3 regions of the Marinifilum sp. RC60d5 genome follow, and region 2 is predicted to be linked to each of the others. Evidence: riboswitches for the same ligand, from Rfam matches in the RefSeq annotation. Region 2 holds a riboswitch; each other region holds the start of a gene.

Region 1 (3,186 bases), on a different contig from region 2:
TTCTCGGTAAGGTTTTCAATTACCTTGCGTTTTATTTCCAAACTATTTTTACCCAAATCCATTAAATGTTCCAATCGCTTAAAAAATTCCGATTCATTGGTAGATTCATAACCTAATCGAGGTAAATTTATGGTTACCACTCCCACCGATCCTGTTAATGGATTTGCTCCAAATAAGCCACCTCCTCTGCGGGCTAATTCTCTCTTATCTAAACGTAGGCGACAACACATACTACGCACATCATCAGGCGACATATCGGAATTTACAAAATTAGAAAAATAAGGAATTCCATATTTAGCAGTAATCTTCCAAATGTTTTCATAAGCCGGTTTATCCCACTCAAAATCGGAAGTAATATTATAAGTCGGTATTGGAAATGAAAATACACTGCCATTAGCATCTCCTTCTTCAACTACTTCGGCAAATACTTCGTTGAACAAATCCATTTCTGCCTGACAATCGCCATAGGTTAGTTCCTGAGCTTTTCCTCCAATCACCACTGGTTCATCCTTCATGAACGAAGGAACATTCAAATCCATTGTAATGTTTGTAAATGGAGTTTGAAATCCAACCCGAGTTGGCACATTAATATTAAACATGAATTCTTGTAAAGCCTGTTTCACCTGCTTTCTTTCTAACTTATCGAATTTAATGAATGGGGCCAGTAAAGTATCAAAATTAGAAAATGCTTGTGCTCCGGCTGCTTCCCCCTGCATGGTGTAAAAGAAATTTACTACCTGACCTAATATGGTTCGAAAATGCCTTGCCGGATTACTTACCAATTTACCCGAAGCCCCTTTAAATCCAGTAATAATTAAATCCTGCAAGTCCCATCCTACACAGTAAACACTTAAAAAACCTAAATCGTGAATATGTATCGCACCTTTTTTATGAGCATCGCCAATTTCCTGAGGATAAATTTTGTTCAACCAATATTGCGAACTTACAATTGTAGAGATATGCTGATTTAATCCTTGTAATGAATAGGATGAATTGGCACTTTCTTTTACCCTCCAGTCCTGCAAATTCAGATAATCGTCAACCAAATTTAAATTGGAAAACATCTCTTTGGTATCACGAACTGTTTCGTGCTGTTTTCGGTATAAGATAAAAGCCTTAGCTACTTCGAACAAGTCGTATCTAAAAAGTGTTCTTTCTACCAAATCCTGAATTTCCTCTACATTAGGAATTCCTGTAAAATCAATTTCTTTTCGGATCTGATTTACGCAAAAATCGATTAGTTCGACTCTTTCTTCGCCTACAGCCTGAAAAGCTTTTGAAACTGCTTCTTTAATTTTATCCAGGTTAAAATCAACAACCTGTCCATTTCTTTTCCGAATTTGACACTCGGACACACTACCATTAATTTTCATTCTACTTTTTTTTGATTTTGAAAAAATGATAGCTTCTGAGGGAAATATATAGAATAATAGCACATCGTAGTTGTATGTGCTCATTCTCTGCTTTTCTCCCGAAAGCTACGAACTAATTCATTACAGGCAGGTCTTCTGGCTTATCCTTTTTAATTGGTCTTCCCATCCCGATTTATCGGCACAGTGACATATTCAATTAAAACTTAACGGACTTACAGCTGCGGGGACAGCTCACGAATTAAACGTGATTCCCTATTAATTCTTTTCAGAACCTATAAATCAAAACAATATTACTAATTTATGTAATAAAACACAATTACAGTTATTAACAATAATTACTAAACTACTGATTCTCTATAAGCTTTATCGGTTAATAACTTCTATTTGTAATAACAAGTAAAAACCCCATCAGAAATAAATTCCAATGGGGTTTAATATTTTTTGTATTTCTCATTTAAAATGAGATTACTAATCGTATCATTATCTTTTTCCTCTAATCTGGCTAAAGCCAATATTCAATGCTTTCTGGAAATAACGAATGCTTTTCATCTCTTTGCTATTTACAATAGCCAAAGAAATACCTTCTTTTCCGGCACGAGCAGTACGTCCGCTTCGGTGTGTGTAATATTCCTCTTTATCAGGCAATTGATAATGAACAACAAAGGCTAAATCGTCAATATCTATTCCTCGTGCAGCCAAATCGGTTGCAACCAAAACTCTCAGCTTTTCGTTCTTAAAGGCACGCATTACCTTATTACGTTCAATTTGCTTTAAATCGCCGTGAATGGCATCAGCTTTTACATTCTGTGCTTGTAATTGCTTGCTTAACTTCTGAACTGCATCTTTGGTTTTACAAAACACAACTCCTCTGGCTTTGGTATCCGATTTTAAAAATTGCATCAGCACCGATAGCTTTTCCACATCATCGCAAAGTACAAACTGATGTTTAATATTTTTGTTTACCACATTTCTGCCACTCACCTCAATTTTATGTGCACCTGGCGAAAAATGTTTTTTAATCATCTGCATAATTCCCTGTGGCATGGTTGCCGAAAATAACCATTTATTTTCTACAGCAGTAAGGTAAGCTAAAATTTCATCGAGCTGAGGTTTAAATCCCATGCTTAACATCTCATCCGCCTCATCTAAAACAATAGTTTTAACATGAGTTAAATCGACAGCTTTTCGTTTTACCAAATCGATTAATCGACCGGGAGTTGCAACAATAATATGGGTAGGACGACGAAGTGCACTTATTTGCTTTTCGATAGGAGCTCCCCCATAAACAGCCTCGGTAAAAACCTTATCGGTATATTTGGTAAACTTGAACAATTGCTTGGAAATTTGCAAACCCAACTCGCGTGTAGGACACAAAATTAATCCTTGTACTTTCTCTACTTTTGGATTAATTCGATGTAGCAATGGCAAACCAAAAGCAGCAGTTTTACCTGTTCCTGTTTGAGCTTGTCCAATTAAATCGGTATTTGTATTCATTAAAACCGAAATAACTTCAGCTTGTATTTGTGTAGGTTCAATAATCTTAAGATCCTTCAATCCTTTTACAAGATCCTTACTTACACCTAGTTCTTTAAAATTTTTCACGCCTATTCATTTAAAATGATCCGCAAAGATAAGCTAAACAATTTAGAATTATTAATGAATAATTAGTAATTACAGAAGAATAACTATAACACAATGTTACTATGTATATTTATTTCATAAAAAAAGTTCTTTTTCCTCATCTTTTACTACAGACATATTATGGATTAAATTGATTTTAAAAGGGTAATTTTTTCCCATACAATATAACATA
Region 2 (3,186 bases):
CCAATGCCCAACTACCTAAAAAAGCTGAGATTGTTCCGAAAAGGACAGGAACAATTGCCGAGGCCATAACCATTAATGCAACTCCTAAACTAGCTCCCGAACTAATTCCCAAAACATAAGGTCCGGCCAATGGATTTCGAAATAATGTTTGCATCATTAAACCTGTTACCGATAATCCTGCACCTACAAAGATGGCAGTTAAGGCTTTAGGCAATCGAAAGTTTAAAACTATATAATTCCATGAATTTTTCACATCTCCACCAAAAAGTATGGCAAATACTTTCTTAAATGGAATATTTACACTGCCAAATATCAAATCCAATAAGAAAACACTTACTATTAGCAGAAATAACAGACCAAATAGTAATGAAATCAGATTTTTACTTTTGTTAACTGTCATTTTTTATTTTAATTTCTGATAAAAATACAATTCATGATCTTGTAAAAGCTCAGGATGTAATATTTTAATCACATCTTTAAGCACCACATCTGGTTTCATTATTCCCGATTCGTACCAATCATTTGCTCCCCTATCATTCATGCGTTTGGTATAACAATAAACTTCTTTGTTTTTGGAAGCCTTAAATAAAGCATACCTTTGATCTAAATCTATTAATTCTTTCATTGTTCTACATTGTCCGGGACCAAACCATATATCAGCATCGCTTTGTTTATCAAAAACGACTTCAAAACTTAGGGGAATACTACCACTTGATTTATCGGAAAACCAGCAATAATCTGCTTTTGCATCGCGCAGCAACTGTGCAATATATGATTGCCCACCGGGCATATACCAGGTTCCTTTAAAATTATAGCCACATAGAACAGTAGGCCCAATATTTATGTTTGTGAGCAAATTTTGTGAGTCATTATAGCGCTGTTCTATTTTATTAAAAAGTTTTTCGGCTTCGGCTTCTTTGTTAAAAAAAGCTGCAATAAATTTTGCCCATTCGGCTCGTGCTAATGGCGATGATTCCATCCATTCTATATTATAAGCTACCGGCAAACCTGCTTGCATTAATTTTGTTTCTCGCTCGGTAATTTTCATGAAACCAGCTACCATTACCAAATCAGGATCTAACTCAACAATTTTTTCAAAATTAAGAGTCTCGGCATGTCCAACTGTTTGTATTATTCCATCCTGCGCTTTTTTATTCAGTTGCTCATCATAAATTCTATCTTTTAGTGAGATAGCAGCAATTTTATCTTCCACACCTAAGAATTTAAGAATTCCTATTTGTGTACTCGACAATGCTGCAATACTTTTAATGGGTACATCGACCAGAAGACCATCTTTAGGAATTTCTGTTTTTAAAAGCGAGCCTTTGTTTTTCAAATAATATTTTTGAAAAATTTTTCCCGGATTCCAGGGATCCCAAACAATCAGTTCTTTTAAACCATTATCCAATAGTTTTACCTGAAAACCTTTGGCATACTTTAATTTTGTTTGATGATAAAATAAAGAATCATTAAAAGATTCCTGACTAACACTTTCATTTGTTTTAGCAGATTTACCTGACTGACAAGATGAAAATCCAATTAGAATTAAGAATCCGATTCCTAAATAAAAAGATCTTACTAAATTCATTTTCTTCCACAATAATTGTGGGGAAAGTTGACCGAAAAATACAATTTTCAAAATCATACTTTCGTTACTCAGTTCCCCGAAGTTACGAAACATCTTATTTATCAGGCAGGTATTCCGACTTAGCTTGCATATTCATGAAAGCATTACGGCTGCGGGGACAGTTTTGGGTTTTCACCAAATTCCCTTTTCATTCCTCAAACAAGGAAACCTAATTGCTGCAAATCTATGTATTATTTTGGACATAACAGATAGAATAAAATATCATATAATAATGATGCAGTAACTTTTTATCTATTTTATACAGACTTAAAAAATTCTTTCTACAACAAATTATTCATTTGAATATTTAATTTCTCAGAAAATTCATCCATATTTTTAGTAATAAATTCGTGAATTACAATATCTGGCTGAAGCTCGGATACGATTTCCTTTACTCTGGAAGTTTGAAAAGGTAAATGCTGATCAATTTTTAGAACATGATTTCGTGCACTTGAATATTTCTCAGAAAAATTAAGGTCTGACCAATTTTCAGGCAAGCCTTTTTGCACTTGATTAATCTGATAATTGCCCGACAAACTGCAATTTAAATGCAGACTCTTAATTCTTTCCTGCACATCTTTAGACAAACGAGATACTCTATCAAGAACAAAATCAATAGCCTCATCTTCACAACGCAAAGCAATGTTTGTATTCATTAAATGACCAGTATCAAGTAAAAAATTCCAGTTCGAAAAATTTAACCTTCCTGCGAAATCATCTACTTCTGCAGGAAATAAAAAATCTAAACCAGGCCACCACAAATTCTCTATTGCAAGAGTAACTGGAGGTTCTCCATTTGGAAACTCTTGTACTGTCGTGTTCAGCATATCAGCAAAATTTGCTAATACCTCTACATTTTTGTAGGTAAAATCACGAGTGAATGCATGTTCTAATTCCACATGTGCAGCATGCAAAACAGCATGTGCAGGATTAAATATGCTAGCATGTTCCCACAATTGCTTTTGACAAGCAATCATTTCCTTTTTATTATTACCCCCACAACAAAATTTTAAATCCTTAGAAGACATTTCGGGAAAATAAGATTTTACTGCTGCTTGTCCTTTTCTCCAAACATCTAACCAGGTAACCCAAAATGGCAAATGAACACTTTTTACAATTTGTTTCGGAATCGCTTCATCAGGAAAATCATAACCAATTAAAAGTTCAACACCATCTAAGTTTTTCTTTTCTATATATTCTGTTAATCCTTTCCAGGCATTCTCAAATTTATTTAAATCTGGTGGATAAACTGAAAAATCAATCAAATTTTGGTACTTCATATATAATAGTGTGTTTTTCCCTCTTATACTAATTTAAAATAGGGTGTAAATAAAAATTCAGTCAAAAATAGTCTTAATAGAGCACATTTACACCCACCCTATTCTATAAATTTGATCACTTTTTTCATGCCAGGAGTAAAAAAATGACGTTTTGGGCATTTTCGAAAAAAATCGAAAACGTTATCATAAAATTAAAAATGCCATTTTCATGTTAATAATGATAAAATTCTTTATTAAATCTGCGTAACGCAAACAATTTCGGGACATAGCGCAACCGTT
Region 3 (3,186 bases), on a different contig from region 2:
AGCTTCTTTCTTTATTCATACCGCAATGGCAACAACTTTTACCACTTTGGTAATTGGCTTTATTCTTTTGGATTTAGGACACTTCGGATTTCCATTTTTAAACCTTGTTGCAGGATATGAGTTAATTATTTGTGCCCTTTGCGCCTGGTACATGATGGCAGCAATTATTATTAACGATGTTGCAGGTCGTACAATTTTAAAAGTTGGAAAACCCTGGATTAAATCTGGAAAATAAAAATTACTTTTTCTTTGCTCTTAACGAGTAAAAGTTTAGTGATATAAAAAGAGGCAAACCGATAAATCTCAAATCAGATCGGTTTGCCTCTTTCTATTAAAAAAAACTTGAATTATTCTATAATACAAAATTATTAGAGTTTAACTAGGCCAACAGCTCCTTGTGCAAGCTAACCTCAAACTCTTTAACATGATATGGATTTCCTTCGTTAAAAAACTCCTGAATATAAGATGAACCATTATGAGCATCGAAAGTTTCCTTATTATACCACTTCTCAATAAATGTAATTCTATTAGGATTTTCAATACACTGATTTAATTCATAACGAATACATCCTCCTTCTTGCAGAGTATATGGAATTAAAGCATGCAAATTTTCAATTAACTGCTCAACTTCTCCATCTTTAGCTATAAATTTAGCAATACACACTAGTTGTGTTTCATTTTTTTTTATTTCCATCTGTTCAATTTTAAAAGGATTCCTATGAATATCAAACATAAGAATTTTTTATCAAACCCCTATTTTTTTATTCATCGGCATTAAAGCGTTACAATAATTTTTATGTTTTAATTTATCACAAAACATTTGCTTTGTTCAAAAAAAATTTCGAATCTTTGCGGCGACAAACAAATAGGATTTTTCGTAAAAGAGAATTAAAAGGGAATCATGTGAAAATCATGAGCTGACGCGCAACTGTAATTCCAAATATATGTTTATAGGATTGATGCCACTGTTTCGAAATATGAAATGGGAAGGCCCTGTAAATAGGAAAGCCAGGAAACCTGTCTTATTTTTAAATTTAGATTGAACTTTCGCGCTATAAAGTATAAATCGGCAAAAATATTCGCTTAATAGCCTATTCTTTCGCCTGCTTTACATTTTTGCGCAAAGCTCTCGATCGTAACTCAATTAAATAAAGTTATGAAAGTTGCAAAACAAACTTCCCGCGTTATGAAGTTTTCATTCCAAATTAAAGCTAAAATTAACCCTATTTTTATAAGGACTACTACGACCGATTCTTCGTCATAAACAAATACTAATCTGCAACTAGGTACTAAGGCTAAAACAAGATTTGCATTTTGTTAATTACAAAACCTATAATTATTTTTATAAAAAATAAGTTCCCTAAGCATTTGGTATCACAAATAGAATTATCTAATTGTCAAACACAAAGTTCTTTTTAACCACTCCGTAATCATTTAACCTAAATAAATCAATACTCTACATGCATTTTTTAGATTTACTCACAAAACCCAGTACAGCATCTTCCATTATCATTATTTGTATGGTTGCTGTGTTAGGTATTTTAATTGGGAAGATTAAATTTTTCAAAATTAAACTGGGCATTGCCGGTATACTATTTTCAGGATTATTAATTGGCCACCTAGGAGCGGTTACCGATCCTCATGTTATCCACTTTATTAAGGAATTTGGATTAATCCTATTCGTCTATTCTATTGGTTTAGAAGTTGGCCCCCGATTTATTCCTTCTCTCAAAAAAAATGGTTTACGTATTAATATGCTTGCCTCAGGAATTGTACTTATGGGATTTTGTACTGCCATAGCTATTAAGTACATTTTTAATGTTCCGGTATCGGTTATTACAGGTGTTATGTGTGGTGCTGTTACCAACACCCCAGCTTTAGGTGCTGCCCAACAAACCATTACCGATGTTCTTAACATGCCTCAAAACACCGAAGTTGTGGGCATGGGATATGCTGTAGCCTATCCTTTCGGGATATTCGGGATAATTATTAGTATGATTCTACTTCGTATATTCTACAAAATAAATATTAAAAAAGAAGAGGAACAATATCGTAAAGAGATAACAGGTTTAGATGGAAATCCAATTGCCATAAATATAGAAATAAGCAACCAGAATCTATTTGGCAGAAATATTGCCTTTTTAATGAGTACCTGTAATAAGGATTTTGTTCTATCAAGAATTAAAAGAAATGGCGAATTTCTCCCTCCTGATGCCGAACTGGTATTGCAATCGGGCGACAAACTATTTGGAGTTTCTACCCAAGCTAATTTTGATAATATTGAACTAAATCTTGGTAAAATTAAACCAACCAAAAATTTAGGAATCACTGGTCGAATGGCAATGCAACAAGTCGTTATTACCAATAAAAAAATAACCGGAAAAAGTATCAAGCAAATTGGTATTTCAAGACGTTTTCCTGTTAACATTACCCGTATTTACCGAAATAGTACAGAACTAGTACCTACCGAAGAAGACAGTATCGAATTTGGGGATACAGTAAGAATTGTTGGTGAAAAAACTGCATTACCCGAAGTAGCTAAACTTTTAGGTAACTCGGTTAAAGATCTTTCTCACCCTAACATTTTACCCATTTTTATGGGGATATTATTTGGAATCATAATCGGACTCATTCCCTTTCAAATTCCAGGATTACCTGCTCCTGCAAAATTAGGATTAGCTGGCGGACCACTTCTTGTTGCATTAATTTTAGGCCATACCGGACGAATTGGAAAACTCGATTTTTATATGACCCCGAGTGCCAACCTTTTTATTAGAGAACTTGGCATAGTCCTTTTCCTTGCCTGCGTAGGACTTTCATCGGGAAAACATTTTGTAGAAACACTTTTGGGCGAAGGATACATTTGGATGATGTATGGTATGGCAATTACGTTTCTGCCTTTAATTACATTTGCAATAATTGCTCGAATAATGAAGCTCAATTACCTTTCTATTTGCGGATTATTGGCCGGATCAATGACCGATCCACCAGCTTTGGAATTTGCAAATTCTATCTCACCAGTTCAGGCTCAATCAACTGCCTATGCCACGGTTTATCCATTGGTAATGTTCTTAAGAGTTTTACTTGCGCAAATTTTAGTCTTAATGTTTAGCTAAAACATATTTTTCCTGATTATAATCTCGACAGGATTATGGTCTGTTTTTCAAATAAACCCCGCATAAAAGT

What was found. A riboswitch is a leader RNA that binds a small molecule or an ion and turns the genes downstream of it on or off. The one in region 2 is predicted to bind cobalamin.
Region 1: linked by a shared signal. The riboswitch ahead of ACT3CE_RS06875 (ribonucleoside triphosphate reductase) and the one ahead of ACT3CE_RS08965 (ABC transporter substrate-binding protein) in region 2 are both predicted to bind cobalamin.
Region 3: linked by a shared signal. The riboswitch ahead of ACT3CE_RS06900 (putative transporter) and the one ahead of ACT3CE_RS08965 (ABC transporter substrate-binding protein) in region 2 are both predicted to bind cobalamin.

The regions. Positions count from the first base shown of each region.
Region 1 covers NZ_JBQTGK010000002.1:703,175-706,360, reverse strand. Annotated here, with positions in the region: gene ACT3CE_RS06875 (ribonucleoside triphosphate reductase) at 1-1,373, opposite strand, end outside; cobalamin riboswitch at 1,482-1,664, opposite strand; gene ACT3CE_RS06870 (DEAD/DEAH box helicase) at 1,854-2,975, opposite strand; gene ACT3CE_RS06865 (hypothetical protein) at 3,090-3,186, opposite strand, start outside.
Region 2 covers NZ_JBQTGK010000003.1:341,567-344,752, reverse strand. Annotated here, with positions in the region: gene ACT3CE_RS08970 (iron chelate uptake ABC transporter family permease subunit) at 1-400, opposite strand, end outside; gene ACT3CE_RS08965 (ABC transporter substrate-binding protein) at 404-1,588, opposite strand; cobalamin riboswitch at 1,676-1,815, opposite strand; gene ACT3CE_RS08960 (hypothetical protein) at 1,909-2,907, opposite strand.
Region 3 covers NZ_JBQTGK010000002.1:712,508-715,693, reverse strand. Annotated here, with positions in the region: partial or broken gene ACT3CE_RS06910 (acetate uptake transporter) at 1-235, shown strand, start outside; gene ACT3CE_RS06905 (putative quinol monooxygenase) at 380-694, opposite strand; cobalamin riboswitch at 852-1,039, shown strand; gene ACT3CE_RS06900 (putative transporter) at 1,461-3,116, shown strand.